DNA from 3 places in the Pseudoalteromonas sp. Bsw20308 genome. Region 1 is predicted to be linked to each of the others. Evidence: predicted binding sites of a transcription regulator. Region 1 holds the regulator's gene; each other region holds the start of a gene.
What was found. Region 1 encodes LexA, which represses DNA repair genes until DNA is damaged. Its sites were predicted from a motif close to TACTGTATNNNNATACAGTA; they were not measured.
Positions count from the first base shown of each region.

Region 2: a site for LexA is predicted at 3,777-3,796, ahead of dinB (DNA polymerase IV). Genes of this name have one in related genera too.
Region 3: a site for LexA is predicted at 2,629-2,648, ahead of D172_RS13230 (YebG family protein). Genes of this name have one in related genera too.

Region 1 covers NZ_CP013138.1:3,786,734-3,792,808, reverse strand. Annotated here, with positions in the region: gene D172_RS16640 (hypothetical protein) at 335-715, shown strand; gene D172_RS16635 (PaaI family thioesterase) at 726-1,166, opposite strand; gene D172_RS16630 (M12 family metallo-peptidase) at 1,401-2,891, opposite strand; gene lexA (transcriptional repressor LexA) at 3,155-3,772, shown strand; gene coxB (cytochrome c oxidase subunit II) at 4,241-5,383, shown strand; gene ctaD (cytochrome c oxidase subunit I) at 5,383-6,075, shown strand, end outside.
Region 2 covers NZ_CP013138.1:958,644-964,718, forward strand. Annotated here, with positions in the region: gene D172_RS04140 (hybrid sensor histidine kinase/response regulator) at 1-1,155, shown strand, start outside; gene D172_RS04145 (fumarylacetoacetate hydrolase family protein) at 1,440-2,054, shown strand; gene D172_RS04150 (aldo/keto reductase) at 2,109-3,161, opposite strand; gene D172_RS04155 (acyl-CoA thioesterase) at 3,174-3,605, opposite strand; gene dinB (DNA polymerase IV) at 3,808-4,860, shown strand; gene D172_RS04165 (M17 family metallopeptidase) at 4,991-6,075, shown strand, end outside.
Region 3 covers NZ_CP013138.1:2,999,859-3,005,933, reverse strand. Annotated here, with positions in the region: gene D172_RS13240 (EAL and HDOD domain-containing protein) at 1-311, opposite strand, end outside; gene putP (sodium/proline symporter PutP) at 655-2,175, shown strand; gene D172_RS13230 (YebG family protein) at 2,260-2,577, opposite strand; gene D172_RS13225 (ComEA family DNA-binding protein) at 2,880-3,176, shown strand; gene D172_RS13220 (DUF6170 family protein) at 3,193-3,495, opposite strand; gene dsbB (disulfide bond formation protein DsbB) at 3,501-4,019, opposite strand; gene nhaB (sodium/proton antiporter NhaB) at 4,124-5,704, opposite strand; gene fadR (fatty acid metabolism transcriptional regulator FadR) at 6,009-6,075, shown strand, end outside.

The sequences.
Region 1 (6,075 bases):
GTGTGTTTGGCTTTATTTAAATACACCTCTTTAAACAGTGTATTTAACCCGCATATTTAAAATGCCACCGGTGGCATATGAAAGTCAAGGTTATTTTTTATACTTTTTTAAACAATAATTCACTTAATTTTAATCCTCAAAGGTCAACAGGCCATGGAGTTTATAAAAAAGTATTGTTTGTACTTAAAAATGATAAATATTAAATAATGGATTATAAATGCGTAAAACTATCTATTTACCATATAAAACAGCTTATATTACATAGTTGATTTGGTATAAAAGTAAAACTGCGTTAAAGTTTGCGGTGTAATCATTAGAGGATAAATACCAAACAATGTCGGAAATTCAATTTTTAAATGTAGATCTAGAGCTTGAATCAAAGCAGGATATTAGCGTGCTAGTGGCAGACTTAAAAAAAGTCGCTACAGTTTTACATTATGACAAAGACGAATACCGTCAGTTAGCCCGCATTGAAGCTACAGGTGAAGTAGGTACACCAGATAAAGCAATTAACCATATCTGTGAGCTTATAGAATCGTGTTCGCGTAATGCGTTAAAGCAATGGCTAAGTTGTTCACGTAGAACATTTGATATTGGTTTTGAATCAGGCACATCGCCTAAGTGTTTTAACCAAGCTTTAGATGCAGATACATTATTACGTATATCTGCTATTGGTGCGGGTATGGAAATTACAATTTACCCAATCGAAAAGTAACAGTAAGTAATTATCTTCGCTCTACTACGGCTGCGGTCATTCTTGATACGCAGCAAAGCTCGTTTCGACTATTAGTAATTTTTATTTCCCAGACTGAACTACGCTTACCAATATGAAACGCTTTTGCGGTGGCTGTTAAAGTACCATTACGAGATGCTTTTAAGTGACTGGCGCTAATTTCTTGTCCGACACAATAAAACTGAGTGAAGTCGACTACGAAGTTAGCTGCATAACTTGCTACTGTTTCGGCAAGCACTACATTGGCTCCTCCATGCAACATGCCCATTGGATTGTGATGCGCTGGTATGGCAGGCATAGTTGCTACGAGGTAATCATCACCAATTTCGGTAATTTCAATTCCCATGGTTTTCATTAGTGTACCTTGGCCGTTTATACCCTCATCTAGCTGTTTGCAAAACTCTAAAGTAACAGGTTGATACCAAATACTCATAAGCTTACCTTTTAAAATAGTAGTAAAAATATGGCTTATATTTTCATAAAGTTAAGATAATGAAAATAAAAAAGTGGATCTAAATTTATAGCCAGATAGCGTGAGGCGGATAGTAAGAAGTAATAATAGGGATATCGTAGTTTATTGATACAATCGAGCAGTAAAGAAGAAATCGCCCTAGGCTAAATATAAGCAAGCAGCATAATGTTACTTGCTTATACTTAGCCAGATCTTTTATTGGTAACTAGCTATTAACTCGACATTACTAAAAGCACTGTAGCCTTTAATCATAATAGAGTAATTACCAGTGCGGGTGTCGCTACAGCTTTCATTATTTCCGTTTTTATACGGTCGGCAATCGTAGTTACTGCTCGTTGCAATTGCATTATATTTTACATGTAGGTCAACATCCCCAGTGCCATTAGAGGTCGAAAATGTGACTTGCTCAGCTTCACTTGGCACTGTAAAAGTAAACAATTGCTCACTGTTTCGATCACCACTAACAACGATAGATTGGTTATTTTGCAGTGTATTGTTATTTACCGGTGGGCTAGATGCAGATCTAAAATTTGCAATTGTTGGGTTTGTTAAATTTAAGACTCTAGCGTTATCGTGTTTTGATGGAGTTCCCATAACACTTCCGCTGTATGATTTGTTTGGATTTGACCAGTAATTGATTCTTGTGCAGTTATTTGTACAGTTATAAGCCATTACTGAACGCCATTGTGATTGAGGTTGCTGATAACCATGGCCGAACGAATAAGGAGATGTTGATGGATCGTTTTCAGGGTTATGACGAGCACCTTGTAAATGACCAATTTCATGACCGAAAGAGTAATAGCCGGTTGCACAGTCATAATCAACCATCGCAAATGCGCTGTTAGCATTTGCACCAATTGCTTTGGCTTGGCCACAGTAGCCGTTAACGTCGTTTATTAATATGACTACATCAGCACCGTATTGATCTCGTAGTGTGTGCGCTTCATCCATATAACCATCGTTTTTGGCAGCTAAACGATTTAAATCCGTACCTGAATTTGTAGCTTCAGTATAATTAACTCGGCTTACATGGGCCAAACTAACAACTGCATTGACACCTGAGTTTTGGTAACCCTGATTAGTCTCTACTATTGCAAGATCAATCAAGCTATTAATATCACTAGATTTTTGTTCTGCGGCTGGGGTGTATAAAACGAGTAAGCTAATATTGCTTTGCGCGTTAGTTGCCATAGCTGTTTGGAAGCTTTGTTCTGTTAAAATTTGTTCACTGATTGAAATAGTGTTATTAGATTGTTGATAATCGGGTGCATGCTCAGCAGGTTGCTTGGCAGGATCTAATTCAATAAAATTATGACCAGAATGTTTATTCGGTTGCAATTTATAAACATGTTCATTTACCTTTATCGTACCAGAAATCCCCTTTGTAGATTTTATCAGTGTTACTTCGTCACCATCTAAGCTTTTACCTACCCAGATTAAGTTACCAGTTGCTGATGTACTTGCTGTACTTTTGATAAATTCAATGTCACTTCCCTGAACAGGTAAAAAGAATGCATTGGTTTTTGCGCTTAGTTCGAAAAGCGGTTGCCCAAATTGAGATTGAGCATTACCTTCTTTATTAATGTTTTGCGTAAAGTTAGAGTGCTGCACTTCGAAAAGTGGGACTTGGGCATACGCATAGCCGCTAAACAATAAGCCAATAAACAATGGTGAATATTTTTTCATTTGATAATCCTTTTAAGTGTTTGTACACATAAAGTGTACATGTTAATAAGTTGTTTTCAATTTATTAACATGTGGCTGTCATCAAATTAGCCCTTAATCGTAAATATAAAGATACAAATGTTTATTTTATGTAAACATTCGTTGTTTCTACATAAGTGTAAAAGTGATTTATTAACAGCAAGCAATCAATGTAATTTAAATTTGCGATTTTTATTTAACTGTATATACTCACAGTTAAATGTACTGTATGGAAAACCAGTTGTATGCGACCATTAACGAAGCGCCAAGCTCAAATTCTCGAATTAGTTAAAGTTTTTATTAAAGACACTGGTATGCCTCCTACACGTGCTGAAATTGCACAAACATTAGGCTTTAAAAGTGCCAATGCTGCTGAAGAGCATTTAAAAGCGCTTGCTAAAAAAGGTGCTATTAAGATGAAACCAGGTGCAAGCCGAGGTATTCAACTTGTTGAGGAAGAAGAGCCTGAACAGTTAGGTTTACCTCTTATCGGGCGAGTCGCAGCGGGAGAGCCTATTTTGGCGCAAGAGCACGTTGAGAGTCATTGTAAAATTGATCCATTAATGTTTAAACCGGCTGCTGATTTTTTATTGCGCGTTAACGGTATGAGCATGAAAGATATAGGTATTATGGATGGTGATTTGTTAGCTGTGCATAAAACTCAAGTTGCAGAAAATGGACAAGTTGTAGTTGCTCGTGTTGATGATGATGTTACCGTAAAGCGGTTTGAAAAAGCAGGCCGAAAAGTATTATTGCATGCTGAGAATGACGACTTTTCGCCAATTGAAGTTGATCTAGAAAATGAATCTTTTAATATAGAAGGTTTAGCCGTTGGAGTTATTCGTAACGCTGATTGGATGTAGTTTTTAATTTATTTTTATAAATGCGTGCTTTTTAGCACGCATTTTTGTTTTAACATTAGCACTAAAAATAGGACGTAAACAGCCCACTAATTATTTTAGCTGTAAATTTTTTTGCACTTATATTTTCCTCCTCCGAATGCGTTAAACCCCTTTGTTTTGCTCATATTTCGAACTTCCTGTTGATTAGTTGATTACTGATTTTTTATTAATTACTCAATATCACCTGATTGTTTTTTATACTAAAACTTGCTTGTTGTTCGTTTTTTAGCTAATTATTAATGTGCTGAGCTAATAATAACTCACAGCTTTTTAGTTTTGAGAACACACAATATACACAAACTCGTTGTTGGCGCAGCAAAACCAATCAATATTAAATAAGATTGGCTAAAAAAATAAAAATAACGAATTGGCGTTTAAGCCGTATGCCTCTTCGCTTTGCATTCGCAATAGCATCAAAGGAGCCGTCACATGGGTAAACTGACCTCTACCTTGTGGCTTATATTATGTGTTTTTTCGCACTCAGTTTTGGCGAACAGCCAATACAATATGCGCAAAGGCGTAACCGATATAAGCAATAATGTATATCAGCTGCACATGACCATATTTATAATATGTTGTGTGATTGGGGTGATAGTGTTCGCAATTATGTTTTGGGCACTTATTCATCACCGTAAATCTAAAGGGGCTGTACCTGCCCAATTTCACGAAAGCACTAAAGTAGAAATACTTTGGACTGCAATTCCGTTTGTTATTTTAATTGCTATGGCAGTACCAGCCACTAAAACCCTTATTGCAATGGAAGATGCCAGTAAAGCTGATCTCACTATTAAAATTACGGGTTCGCAATGGAAATGGCATTATGAATATATGGGCGAAGATGTAGAGTTCTACTCTATTTTATCTACCCCGCAAGATGAAATCGCGAATCTTGCAGATAAAAACCCTAACTACTTACTTGAGGTTGATAAGCCTCTTGTACTGCCAATAAATCAAAAAGTACGATTTTTAATGACTTCAGATGATGTTATTCACTCTTGGTGGGTACCTGATTTTGCAGTTAAAAAAGATGCGAACCCCGGCTTTATAAACGAAACATGGACCAATATTAACGAAGAAGGTACTTACCGAGGCCAATGTGCTGAGTTGTGTGGTAAAGACCATGGCTTTATGCCCGTTGTGGTGGTCGTTAAATCTGAGGCTGATTTTAAAACATGGCTTGCAGATGCAAAGCAGGCGAAGCAGAAAGCTGCGCTGGCAGATGCCGCATTACTTGATAAAACCCTCCCAAAAGAAGAGTTAATGACTTTAGGCGAACAAGTATATATGGCTAATTGTGCAGCGTGCCATCAGCCTACGGGCATGGGGTTACCGGGTGTATTTCCTGCACTTAAAGGCAGTCCGATAGTGCTTGGCGATATAAAAGATCACATTGATGTAGTTATCCATGGACGACCCGGTACGGCAATGCAAGCTTTTGCCAAGCAGTTATCTATAAAGCAATTAGCTGCGGTTATTACTTATAAACGTAATGCGTGGGGTAATGATACGGGTGATGTTATTCAACCGAGTCAAATACAGACAGCACTTGATGCCAAAGTGGAGGCGAACTAATGAGTAGCATAGTAGAACAACCTAACGCCAATGAAGCTCATCATGCTCATCACCCAGCTAAAGGTTTTAAACGCTGGCTTTACACAACTAATCATAAAGATATAGGTAGTTTATATTTAATTTTTTCGCTGACCATGTTCTTAATTGGTGGCGCAATGGCTATGGTGATCAGGGCTGAATTATTTCAACCAGGCTTACAGTTGGTCGACCCTCACTTTTTTAATCAAATGACCACAGTGCATGGTTTAATTATGGTGTTTGGTGCGGTTATGCCCGCCTTTACAGGCCTTGCTAACTGGATGATACCACTCATGATTGGCGCGCCAGATATGGCATTGCCAAGAATGAATAACTGGAGCTTTTGGATTTTACCGTTTGCGTTTTTAATCCTATTGGCATCGTTATTTATGCCTGGTGGGGGCCCTGCATTTGGCTGGACTTTTTATGCACCATTGTCCACAACATACAGTAATGATAATACTGCATTGTTTGTATTTGCCGTACATATTATGGGGATTAGCTCAATAATGGGCGCAATCAATGTGATTGTAACCATAGTGAACCTACGTGCCCCCGGCATGACATGGATGAAGTTGCCCTTATTTGTATGGACGTGGTTAATTACTGCCTTTTTATTAATTGCGGTAATGCCAGTGCTTGCAGGGGCTGTCACTATGGTACTTACCGATAAG
Region 2 (6,075 bases), 1.1 Mb from region 1:
AATAATGCGGTTAAATTTACCGATAAAGGCGAAATAGTTGTTAATGCGTGGACACAGTGGGTTGATGAGCGCGAAATGCTATTTTTTAGCATTAAAGACTCAGGTATGGGCATTGCCCCTGAAAAACAAGAACTGATTTTTAAACCGTTTGAGCAAATTGCCGATGTAGAATCGCGCTCTGTTGGTGGTGCTGGTCTTGGTTTGGCAATATGCGCTGAGTTATTAGCGCGTATGCAAGGAAGCATTAGTTTAGACTCCGAAATTGGCAAAGGCTCTACATTTACTATTTCTGTGTATCCGGGCGATATTAGTGAAGTAGAACGACAGGTACTTAATTTTAGCAGTGCCCCACAATTACAAAGTAAATCAGCACCTTGTAAGGTGCATGGACGTGTATTAGTGGTAGATGATTTACGCGATTTACGCATGTTGGTTGGCCACATGATTAGTACTTGTGGTGCAAGGGTTGATTATGCGGAGCATGGGCAACAAGCGCTGGAAAAAGTGCGTATTGCGGATGCTTACAAAGCTCCATATGATATTATTTTTATTGATATTCATATGCCTGTAATGGGTGGCAAGGAAGCGACTATAGAGCTTAGAAAAATGGGCTATAAAGGCCCAATAATTGCGCTTACAGCGGCAACGATGAAAGGCATTCGAGAGGAATTGGCAGCCCTTGGTTTTAACGATGTAATCCCCAAACCGGTTGACAGTGCAGTTTTGTACCAGTGTTTACAAGATTACTTAGTGGCGCCTGAAAGCGCACCACAACCTAAAAATATAAATAGTAGTAAAAGTTTAACCGAGAAAAAACAGCGTTTTTTACTTGTTGAAGATGACCACGATGCTGCGCAAATTACGCAACTACTCTTAGAAAGTTTAGGCGTAGAGACCGTGATTGCATCGAGTTGCGCGCAATGTTTACAAATACTCAATCACGATCAGCAATTTAATAAAGTATTGTTAGATATGCACTTACCTGATGGGCGTGGCATTGATTTAGGCCAGAAAATTAACGAGCGTTACCCAGAGCTACGCTTGGTAATTGTAAGTGGCGCAGAGCCAGATCCAAGAGAAATAAAAGATTTAAATATTGACCGAGTTTTACTTAAACCTATTAATTTGAGCTTACTTGAAACGCTTATTAGTTAGGGCCTGTTTATCTTTAGAGGTTAAATTTGCAGCAGTATGTTTGGTGTTTAGGTAAGGCAGAGCCTGTGTAGTGTGGTTATTCCCCATAAATAGGCGATAACGTAGCACAAATGCCAAATATGTGCTGCCCGAAGGGTTCTGCCCAGGGGCTATTTACTCTTTGTTGCTCGGTTTTTACTTAGCCCACTAGGTTACAAACCTCGCGCCGCGATTAAATAGCCCCTAGATTGAACAAATTTTAATCCTGAAAGGTCAACAGGCCCAATAACTGAGACATTATTTATATGAATTCAATAAAGTTAGTATCCGAAGAATTAACGCCAACAAAAATAGTGTGTGTTGGCCGTAACTACACCGCACACATTGCAGAGCTAAACAACGAAACGCCAGATCAAATGGTGTTATTTAACAAACCAAATAGCGCGATTACTAATACGCTATTTGCAGCTCATAACGGCGATACGCTGCATTACGAAACCGAGTTATGTTTTGTAATTAAAAATAAAAAATTTGCAGGTGTTGGACTCGGCCTTGATTTAACTAAGCGTACCGTGCAAAGTAAATTAAAAAATAAAGGGCTACCTTGGGAGCGCGCTAAAGCATTTAATGGCTCGGTTATTTTAAGTGATTTTGTAGAGCTAACCGATGCGATGAAGCATTTTACATTTGAACTTAAAATTAATAATGAAGTAATTCAGCAAGGCGATACTCATTTTATGCTGCATAACCCTGACTCAATTTTACACGAAATTAGTGAATTTATGAGCCTAGAAGATGGTGATGTGGTTATGACAGGTACGCCGTCAGGCGTAGGTGAAGTGATTGCCGAAAGTGTGTTCACAGTAAGACTTTACGCTAATGAGCAATGCTTACTTGAGCAGCAATGGAGTGTAAGTTAACTGGACAATTAAACAGGTAATTAAACGTGATTTAGTTACCTGTTTAGGTTTGTATTAATAGGGCATTGGATTGTTTCTAAAAATAACATCGATACTTGTAAGTACGTCGTCACTTAGCGTGATATTAAACGCATCTATATCTTCTTTTAATTGCGCCATATTTGTTGCGCCAATAATTGAAGACGTTACACCGTTTACTTGATTACACCATGCAAGAGCTAGTTGAGCAGGGGAAATATTGTGATCATGCGCAAGTTCAACATACTGTTTGGTTGCTTGCTCTGCGTTTGGTGTATCTCTAAAAATACCGTTACGTTGCATAAAGGTCCAGCGAGAGCCTTCTGGCCGAGCACCATTTAAGTATTTACCCGTTAATAAACCTGCCGCTAAAGGCGACCAAGGTAAGTAGGCAATATCTTCGTGAACACATTGCTCTATTAGATACGGCCAATCTTTGGTATGCGCTAAGCTAAACTCGTTTTGAATAGATACTATGCGCGGCAAATTATGCTCTTTTGACAGGTTTAAAAATTGGCTTATTCCCCAAGGTGTGTCGTCAGATAAACCACAGTGCTTGATTTTACCTGCTTTAACACAATCGTTTAAACCTTCTAAAATATCCAGCATGCCAGCTTGATGTTCTTGTGTGTTTACGTCGGTAAATTTAAGCATACCTGGCCATTGTCTACCAAAGTGTGGGGTAGAGCGGTTTGGCCAATGTAATTGGTATAAATCTATGTAGTCAGTTTGTAAGCGTTTTAGTGATTCATCAACCGCCTCTATAACAGTTTGGCGAGTAATATTACCGCCATCGCGAACCCATGCTAAGCCGTTACCAGCAATTTTGGTTGCAAGTACAATTTTATCGCGCTTTTGTTGGTTACGAGAGAGCCAGTTACCAATAATTTGCTCAGTTTTACCATAGGTATCGGGTGATGGAGGAACTGCGTACATTTCGGCTGTATCAATAAAGTTTACGCCTTGAGCAAGTGCGTAGGCTATTTGTTCATCTGCATCACTTTGGGTGTTTTGCATTCCCCAGGTCATGCTACCTAGACATACTCTTGAAACATTAACACCACTGCTTCCTAGTGGACTGTATTGCATAAAATTTCCTTATTACTCGTCTTGAGCGTAGCTAATTAAAGCCGATAAAAGAGGCTCTGAAATAGGGGCTTTTTGACCTGTTTCAAAATCAAACATAACCACTTTCGAATTACCGGTTGTGGTTATGGCATTTTGTGCGTGACTAAATACTGTATAATTCATCATAAATCGGTCTGTTTTAATGTCAGAAATAGTGACGCCTACAGTAAGGGTATCTGGAAAAGTAACAGGGCGCTTATAACGAATATTATTTTCGCTTATAACAGGGCCGATGCCGCTTGGGCTAATTGTATCAAATAAGTTTATTTTATTTAAAAAGTCGATTCTGGCTATTTCAAAGTAACGCAGGTAAACCACATTGTTTACGTGTTGAAGGGCATCCATATCGGCCCACGCTACAGTAATGTCAGTATGAATAGGGTGCTGATCTTTAAACGTTTGCATGCACTTTAACTCTTTATTTTAAAGCACTAGATTATCAATATGACGATATGACCTCAAGGTAATTAGTGCGCTGTTTTTATGTATGACGAGTTTACTAAACTTGAACCCACCATAATAAATCGATTAATCAGAGTTTAGGAGCTTGCTTATTAATAATGATTAAACAATAATGGCTGTATAAATAAACAGTGTTGTAATGGTGATGAAAAAGTTTATTCATATAGATATGGACTGCTTTTATGCGGCAGTTGAGATGCGCGATAATCCTAAGCTGGCCAATGTGCCGCTTGCTATTGGTGGCAATAGTCGCAGAGGTGTACTTTCTACAGCCAACTACATTGCCAGAGAGTATGGCGTGCGCTCAGCTATGTCTAATTATCATGCAAAACAATTATGCCCTGATTTAGTTATTGTACCTGGGCGCATGGCTGTTTATAAAGAAGCTTCAAATCAAATACGTGAAGTATTTAATCGTTACACCAACTTAATTGAACCACTCTCTCTTGACGAAGCTTACCTTGATGTAACTGATAGTAGCGTTTGTAAAGGCAGTGCTACGCTTATTGCGCAGCAAATAAGAGCTGATATTTATAATGCTACAGGGCTTACTGCATCCGCTGGTATTGCTCCTATTAAATTTATTGCCAAAATAGCGAGTGATGAAAACAAGCCTAACGGTCAGTTTGTTGTATTACCTGATGAGGTGGATGATTTTTTAGCACAGTTACCTCTGGGTAAAATTCCGGGTGTCGGTAAAGTAACGCTCGAAAAACTCAATTTAAAAGGATTATATACAGGTAAAGATGTACGCGAAAAAGGCGTAAATTGGATGCAACAGCATGTAGGTAATTTTGGCGTATCGCTTTACCAAAAATGTGCAGGTGAGTATGTCGGTAAGGTATCTACTAATCGTATTAGAAAGTCGCTAAGTGTTGAGCATACCTATGAGTATAACAAAACCAGCTTACAAGAATGCCTAGAACAGTTGCCTACGTTGTTAGATGAGTTAAAGGTGCGCTTGGAAAAACAACAATTACAAAATCGGATTAATAAACTGAGCGTTAAAGTTAAATTTGCGAATTTTATAGTAACCTCTGCGGATCAGGCTTATCACCAATTAAATACTGAGGTTTTTACACAACTACTTACTAAAGCTTTCCAGCGAGGTGTGCAGCAACCGGTCAGGCTTTTAGGTATTGGGGTGGGCATAAAAAATCAACCAGATCAAAACTTCCAACTTAGTATTCTCGATTAAGCTGTAAAGCCTGTAATTGCAAGTTGCCACTAAAAAGTGGATTAAACTAAACACTTATCGCAGCTTGCTGGTCTTCAATATTCAAATCGACGATAATAGGGGCTTATGTTTTTTAACAGGACCTTTATTTATGGCATATCCAAAAGCCGTGTTGGCTCAGCCAGTAAGTGCTAGCCTTGAATTCGCATCACATGATGCATTAATCATTATTAGTGATGACTTTTCTCAATTACCAAATAACTCGCTACGTGATGCTGTTTTAGCACAATCAAAAGTAGATTCTCGCATTGGTAAGCAAGTTATTTTATTAGTGATTGAAAATAAGCGTGTAGTACTTGCGCCAACCGGTCCACTAAACAGAGATTATGACGATGTGCGCCGTTATTTTGATGCAGCTAAACTTGCAATCAACGAAGCGAAAGCATCGGGTAGTATCAACCCTGTATTATTTTTACCAAATTTAAATGGCGATAGCCGTTATCAGCATGCTTTAGAAGTTGCTTATTTAGGTGCTTGCCAAGCATTATGGCAGCCATTAGAAGCGCGTGAGTTTCATGGTGAAGGTATTGAACCGATAACAAGTATTGGTTTAGTTGGTGCTAGCGAGCAAACAATTAAAGCCGTTAATGCAATTGCTGCTGGTCAATATGCTGCGCGTGATTTATGCGGTACTGAACCTGAACGTATGGCTCCACCGCGCTTTGCAGATTACTGTGTTGATTTATTTAAAGGCTCAAACATTGCGGTTGATGTAATCGATGATATTGCAGCTATTGATAAAAATTACCCAATGTTAAGCACTGTTGCTCGCGCATCGTATGCAGTTGAGCGCCACCACCCACGTGTTGTTAAGCTTGAATATGTACCAGAGGGTGAAATTACTCGTACCCTAATGTTTGTTGGTAAAGGCCTTGTATACGATACAGGTGGAGCCGATTTAAAAGTAGGCGGATATATGGCTGGCATGAGTCGTGATAAAGGCGGCGCAGCATCTGTTGCTGGCTTTATGAAAGCAGTTGCTGATTATCAACCTAAAGGCGTTAAAGTAGTATCGTACTTAGCCGTTGTTCGCAACTCTATTGGCTCAGATTGTTTTGTACCAGATGAAATAATTACTAGTCGTGAAGGTATCCGTGTACGCATCGGTAACACCGATGCAGAAGGGCGTTTAGCAATGGGCGACCTGCTTAGCGAAATGAAAGATTTAGCTAAAAC
Region 3 (6,075 bases), 790 kb from region 1:
TTAACAATTGCTAATAAGCGCTTTCCGGGTTGAACTGTTTCAAGTATTTCAACCACAATTGTATCTTTACCCAGTAGTGTTGGATAACCTTTTGATAACGTATCCAACGTAAAGTTTATATAAGCGGGCTTATTATCAGTTAAATCTTCTAAACCAAAGTTGAATTGACTGCCTTCTATTAAACGTGTTGTCGCTTCGTCACCATCTATATCGGGAAACACATTATCGACGCCATCGCGAAATAAAAGCTCATAACCAATGAGTTCTTTTTCACGATTTAAAATCGGTTGGCGTGCGGCATAAAAGTACATAAACAATTCCGTATGAGTAAAGTCAGCAGGTATTGTAATAATATATTGGAAAACATTCAAAATAGCATTACGTATATTTGCATGATTAATAAATTATCATTAAAAATAAGAGGGTTTATCTGTTTTATTTTGTGAGTTTACATAGTGTTGTTCTAAAAGTGTGCAGCATGAATATTTTTAAACTAGGAAAAGGTAACAAGTTGGAGATTTCCATATTAGGCATGATATAGTCGGCTGGAATGCTTTTACCTCAATGCTGTCTTTATTATAAAATTTTAAGAGTCAATATTCGGATTAAAAGCTTGGTATTATTAAATGTGCGGAGGCTAATTTGGAAACAGGAATGATTATTTCACTGGCGTTATATTTTGTTGTAATGCTAGGTATCGGACTATATGCATATAAACAATCTACAAGCGATGTCTCTGGTTACATGTTAGGTGGGCGAAACTTATCACCAAGTGTTGCAGCTCTTTCAGCTGGTGCATCAGACATGAGTGGTTGGCTTCTTATGGGTCTGCCTGGTGCGATGTATTTATTTGGTTTAAGTAAAGCTTGGATTGCAATAGGCTTGGTAGCTGGCGCTTGGGCAAATTACTTTTTAGTTGCTCCTCGTCTACGTGTTTATACAGAGAAAGCAAACGATTCGGTTACAATTCCTGATTACTTTGCAAATCGTTTTGCAGATAATAAAAATATCCTTCGTGTTATTTCTGCAATCATAATTATTCTTTTCTTTACGCTTTATACATCATCAGGTGTAGTTGCAGGTGGTAAGCTATTTGAAAATTCATTTGATATGAGTTACGAAATGGGCTTGTATGTAACAACAGGCGTTGTGGTTATATACACTCTGTTTGGTGGCTTTTTAGCAGTAAGTTTAACTGACTTTGTGCAAGGGTGTATTATGTTTTTATCCTTGTTAATTGTCCCTATTGTAACTTACAGCATGCTGGATAACTCTGTGGTTGATACACTTTCAACAGCAACTTATGATCTACTACTTAGTGCACCTAAACCAGACGAAAAGGTACCATTAGACATGCTTAACTGGTTTGCCGGTGGCTCAGTTGTTGCAATTATTTCAGCATTAGCATGGGGGCTTGGCTATTTCGGTCAGCCGCATATAATTGTTCGTTTTATGTCTGTGCGTTCGGTTAAAGATATGCCGGCTATGCGACGTATTGGTATGTCGTGGATGACGTTATCTGCAATAGGTGCAGTTTTAACGGGTTTATTTGGTGCTGCATATATGATCGAAAATCAAATGTTGATTGGCGATAAAGAAACTATCTTCTTAGTTTTATCAGAACTTGTATTTCATCCATTGATAGCTGGTTTTTTGCTTGCTGCTATTTTGGCTGCAATCATGAGTACTATTTCATCACAGTTATTGGTTTGTTCAAGCTCACTAACTGAAGATTTTTATAAAATTTATCTAAATCGCAGTGCTTCACAAACAGAATTAGTTTTGGTTGGTCGTATTAGTGTTGCACTTGTTGCACTTGTTGCTATGTTTGCTATTTACTTAGCGTACGATAAAGACAGTTCTATATTAGATTTAGTGAGTAATGCTTGGGCTGGATTTGGAGCTGCTTTTGGTCCATTAGTGCTGATCAGCCTTTATTGGAAACGCATGAACTTTGAAGGTGCGTTAGCCGGTATGATAGTTGGGGCTGTAACCGTTCTAGTTTGGTTTTATGCGCCAATTAAAGTCAATGGCGAACATATTAGTACACTAATTTACGGTATTGTCCCAGGCTTTATATTATCGAGTATTGCAATCGTTGTGGTTAGTTTGGGTACTAAAGCGCCTAAAAAGGAAATCACTGACTTATTTGATGAAGTGGAAAAAGAACTGTAATTAGCTGAATTCAAGTTCGAATTAAGCAATAAAAAAGGGAGCAACTTAGTTGCTCCCTTTTTTATTTATATATTAGTAAACGGTTTAGCTTACTTTTTTCTCATCGTTATCTTGGACAGCGGAAGCGTTATCTGACTTTTTAGTTTTTGCTGGGGCTTTGGTGACAACTGGGTCTTTGCCACCTTTTAATATAGTCATAAAGTCTTCTTTACTCTTTGCTATTTCTAAAGCAAGTGACTCTATTTGTTGCTCGCTTAATGGCACATCTACCTTTTCTAACATTAGCTCAAGCGACTCAGCAATATCGAGCATTTTGTCATAAGCATCAGCTTCTTTTTTAGTAGTAAACGTCATGCGCTCGACTCCGTTTCGTTCTACAACATATTTAACAACAACAGCCATGATTTCTCCTGCAAGCTTGCGTGGCAATGTGGTTTATGAAAACCATTAGATTACTGTTTTTATGTACAGTAATGGTTTGTGGTGTAATTTGCAAGTATCTGATATTAATTTTTAGTTTATTTAAGATTTGACAAAAAACTGTAACTTTACTTTATTTAATAAATCACTTGTTGTACCAGCTGCATTTTAGGATTTCGGATAATAGTGATCATGTGTTTAGGTGATTTTATATAATGAGCTATTTTTATTTTACTATTTCCTGAGCAAAATTTAATAATTCGAAAGTACAATAAGGAAAATAAATGCGTCTTTTACAAAAACTCTTATTCATAAGTATATTATGTTTGCTCCCGACTACTGCAGCGTTTTCACAGGTAGTTGATGTGGTCAAAGAAATGCCTAAATATGATGTTGTAAGTATTAATGATGCTGATGCGAGTATGCTCGCTAAGCTACCAGGAATAGGGAAGAAAAAAGCACAAGCAATAGTTGATTATAGGGAAGCAAATGGAGAGTTTACTGAAGTAAACGATTTAGCGAAAGTGAAAGGTGTAGGAAAAAAGTTAATAACTAAGCTAAAAGATAAAATAACATTATAAGTGGGTTAGGGCGCTTCTAAGCGCCCTGATCATATTCTTTTAATGCTTTACTAAGATTTTTTTTGGCAAAATTAATTTCGATAGGCGTAGTTAATAATGGATAACAAAGTACACCAAGCATTAAAAATGGAATAACTACCCAGCCTTCAAATAGGGTAAATATTAAAAACAGTGGGCTTAATAATATAAGCTTTATTATACGTAATAACACGCGTTCAGTAGGTGAGATCAGACCTAGCGATAGGGCTACAACGGCTTGCCTTTCACGTACTTTTAAATGTTTTAATTCTATAATTTGACTCGAAAAAAAAGTAAACATACTAATTAAACCGATCTTTTAAAAAGTAAACGACTACTAATCACTATAAAAAATACACTAGCAAATAGTCCAAATATGATTTCCATCCAAGCGGGCATACTCATACCCAAAAATTGCCAGTCTATATTTCCACAATCACCAGTTGCCTGAAAAAAGCTAGGGATCCACTCATGCAATGGTAAAAATGATGGGAAATTAGGTTCAAATTCACAGCTAAAAGCAAAAGGGTCTGTGGTGGTTTGCATATCTATATGTTCTTGAGCAATCAGGTATCCCCAGACACTTGATACGCCCCAAGTTAAGTAAGCCGCTATTCTGACTACTTTGTTTTGCGGTTTAATTGAGCCAATAATACCAGCGCTAAGTAACCCTAGTACTGCGGTACGTTGATAAATACACATTATGCAAGGTGCTAACCCCATTTTGTATTGAAAGAAAAGGGCGGTTACTTCAAGTAAAAAAACAATAACGGTGAATAAAATCCACGGGGTACGTTGAGTCGGTAATTGTGCAAGCCAGTTCATAAAAATTCCACGCTTAAATAAGACGATATATTATGGCGTAGGATAAAGTACGCAGCAACAAAAAGGAAAGAAAAGCTACCGAAGTAGCTTTTTTTAAGATGAGATTAGTGACTACTTGATGCAGCCCCTATGGTCGCTACATGATGATCTATCCAGCCCCATTGATACATTAGTTCGGTCATATCGCTTAAACCTATGTAAGTAAAGGTAAGCCCTATAGTAGTTAACACGATTGTATATGGTAATGCCATGTAAACCATTCTCCCATAGGACAAACGCAGTACTGGGGCAAGTGTTGATGTAAGCAAAAATAAAAATGCAGCTTGACCGTTTGGAGTCGCAACACTTGGTAAATTGGTACCTGTATTAATAGCAACAGCTAAAAGGTCGAATTGATCACGGGTAATTTCCCCAGCTTTCAGTGCCGCTGCAACTTCGTTTATATACACAGTACCAACAAATACATTATCGCTTACCATGGAGAGTAACCCATTGGCGATAAAGAACATGACTAATTGTAATTGCCCTTCAAATGTAAGTACCCAAGCAATAACAGGTGTGAATAGGTGTTGGTCTATAATAACGGCAACAACGGCAAAAAACACACATAAAAGCGCTGTAAATGGCAGAGCTTCCTCAAATGCTTTTCCTAGTTGATGTTCTTCAATAATACCGGCAGAGGCAGTTGCCAATATAATCACTGATAAACCTATTAACCCAACAGCGGCTAAATGCATTGCTAAACCGACAATAAGCCATACCGCAATGAACGCTTGGATAGTTAAGTTAACTTTATCGCGTTTAGTTCGTTTACTATCAAGCCCTTCAGCGTGATTTTTTAAGATAGTGTGAATTTTTTTAGGTAATTTAGCGCCATACCCAAAGGCTTTTGTTTTTTCCAGAACAAAAGTAGTTAATAAACCAGCAAAAAATACAGGCAAGGTGATAGGCAGCATTCTTAAGAAAAACTCACCAAACTGCCAACTCGCTCGTTCAGCAATAATTAAATTTTGAGGCTCACCAACCATAGTACAAACACCACCGAGTGCAGTGCCAATAGATGCATGCATTAATAGGTTACGTAAAAAAGCACGAAACTCTTCGAGTTCTTGGCGATTAACTTCTTTTACTTGATTATCATCATTTATATCATGTTCGCTGTTGGAGTCTTTTCCTGACGCGACTTTGTGATAAATACTGTAAAATCCCATTGCAACGGCAATGACTACTGCCATAACTGTTAATGCATCTAAAAATGCAGATAAAAAAGCAGCTGCAAGAGTAAACGCTAAAGATAAAATAGATTTACTTCTGACTGACACGACTAGTTTCGTGAAAATGTAGAGTAATAAATCTTTCATGAAGTAAATGCCGGCGACCATAAAAATCAACAGCAAAATTACATCTAAGTTTTGTGCTATTTCATGTTCAACTTGTCCTGCAGTCGTCATTCCTATAAATAAGGCTTCAATGACAAGTAAGCCACCAGGCTGCAGTGGATAGCATTTAAGTGCCATTGCCAAGGTGAATATAAATTCTAATACTAACGCCCAGCCTGCCACGTATTGATTTAGTTGAAAAAGGATAGGGTTAATAATTAGAAACGTAATGATCGTATATTTATACCATTGTGGCGCATTACCTAAAAAATTCTTAAATGTTGCAGTTAAAACACTCTGCTGCATAGGTGTTCCTTTTTATTGTACTTATATGTATAGCTAGTGCCCGTTAAGTTAATTCAGCTAAAGCTTTGTGTAAACAAAAATATGCGAGTGATAACAATGTACCTAATGTGAATGTGGCCTATATTTATATACACTGTAGCTAAAATAGAAAAATCAAAATTTAATTATTTATAAATATTAAATTTCTACTCATTTGGTTGAACTAATATGCCTTACTTTACTTGTTAGTTGTGCTTCCTCTGGTACAATCAGTCAGTTATTCGTGTAAGACGATAAGTTGTAGATTACTTCGAGTGGGAATTGAATGAGAATTTTTAAAGCGAAAAGCCCAGCAGGATTTGCTGAAGAATATATAGTTGAGTCTATTTGGA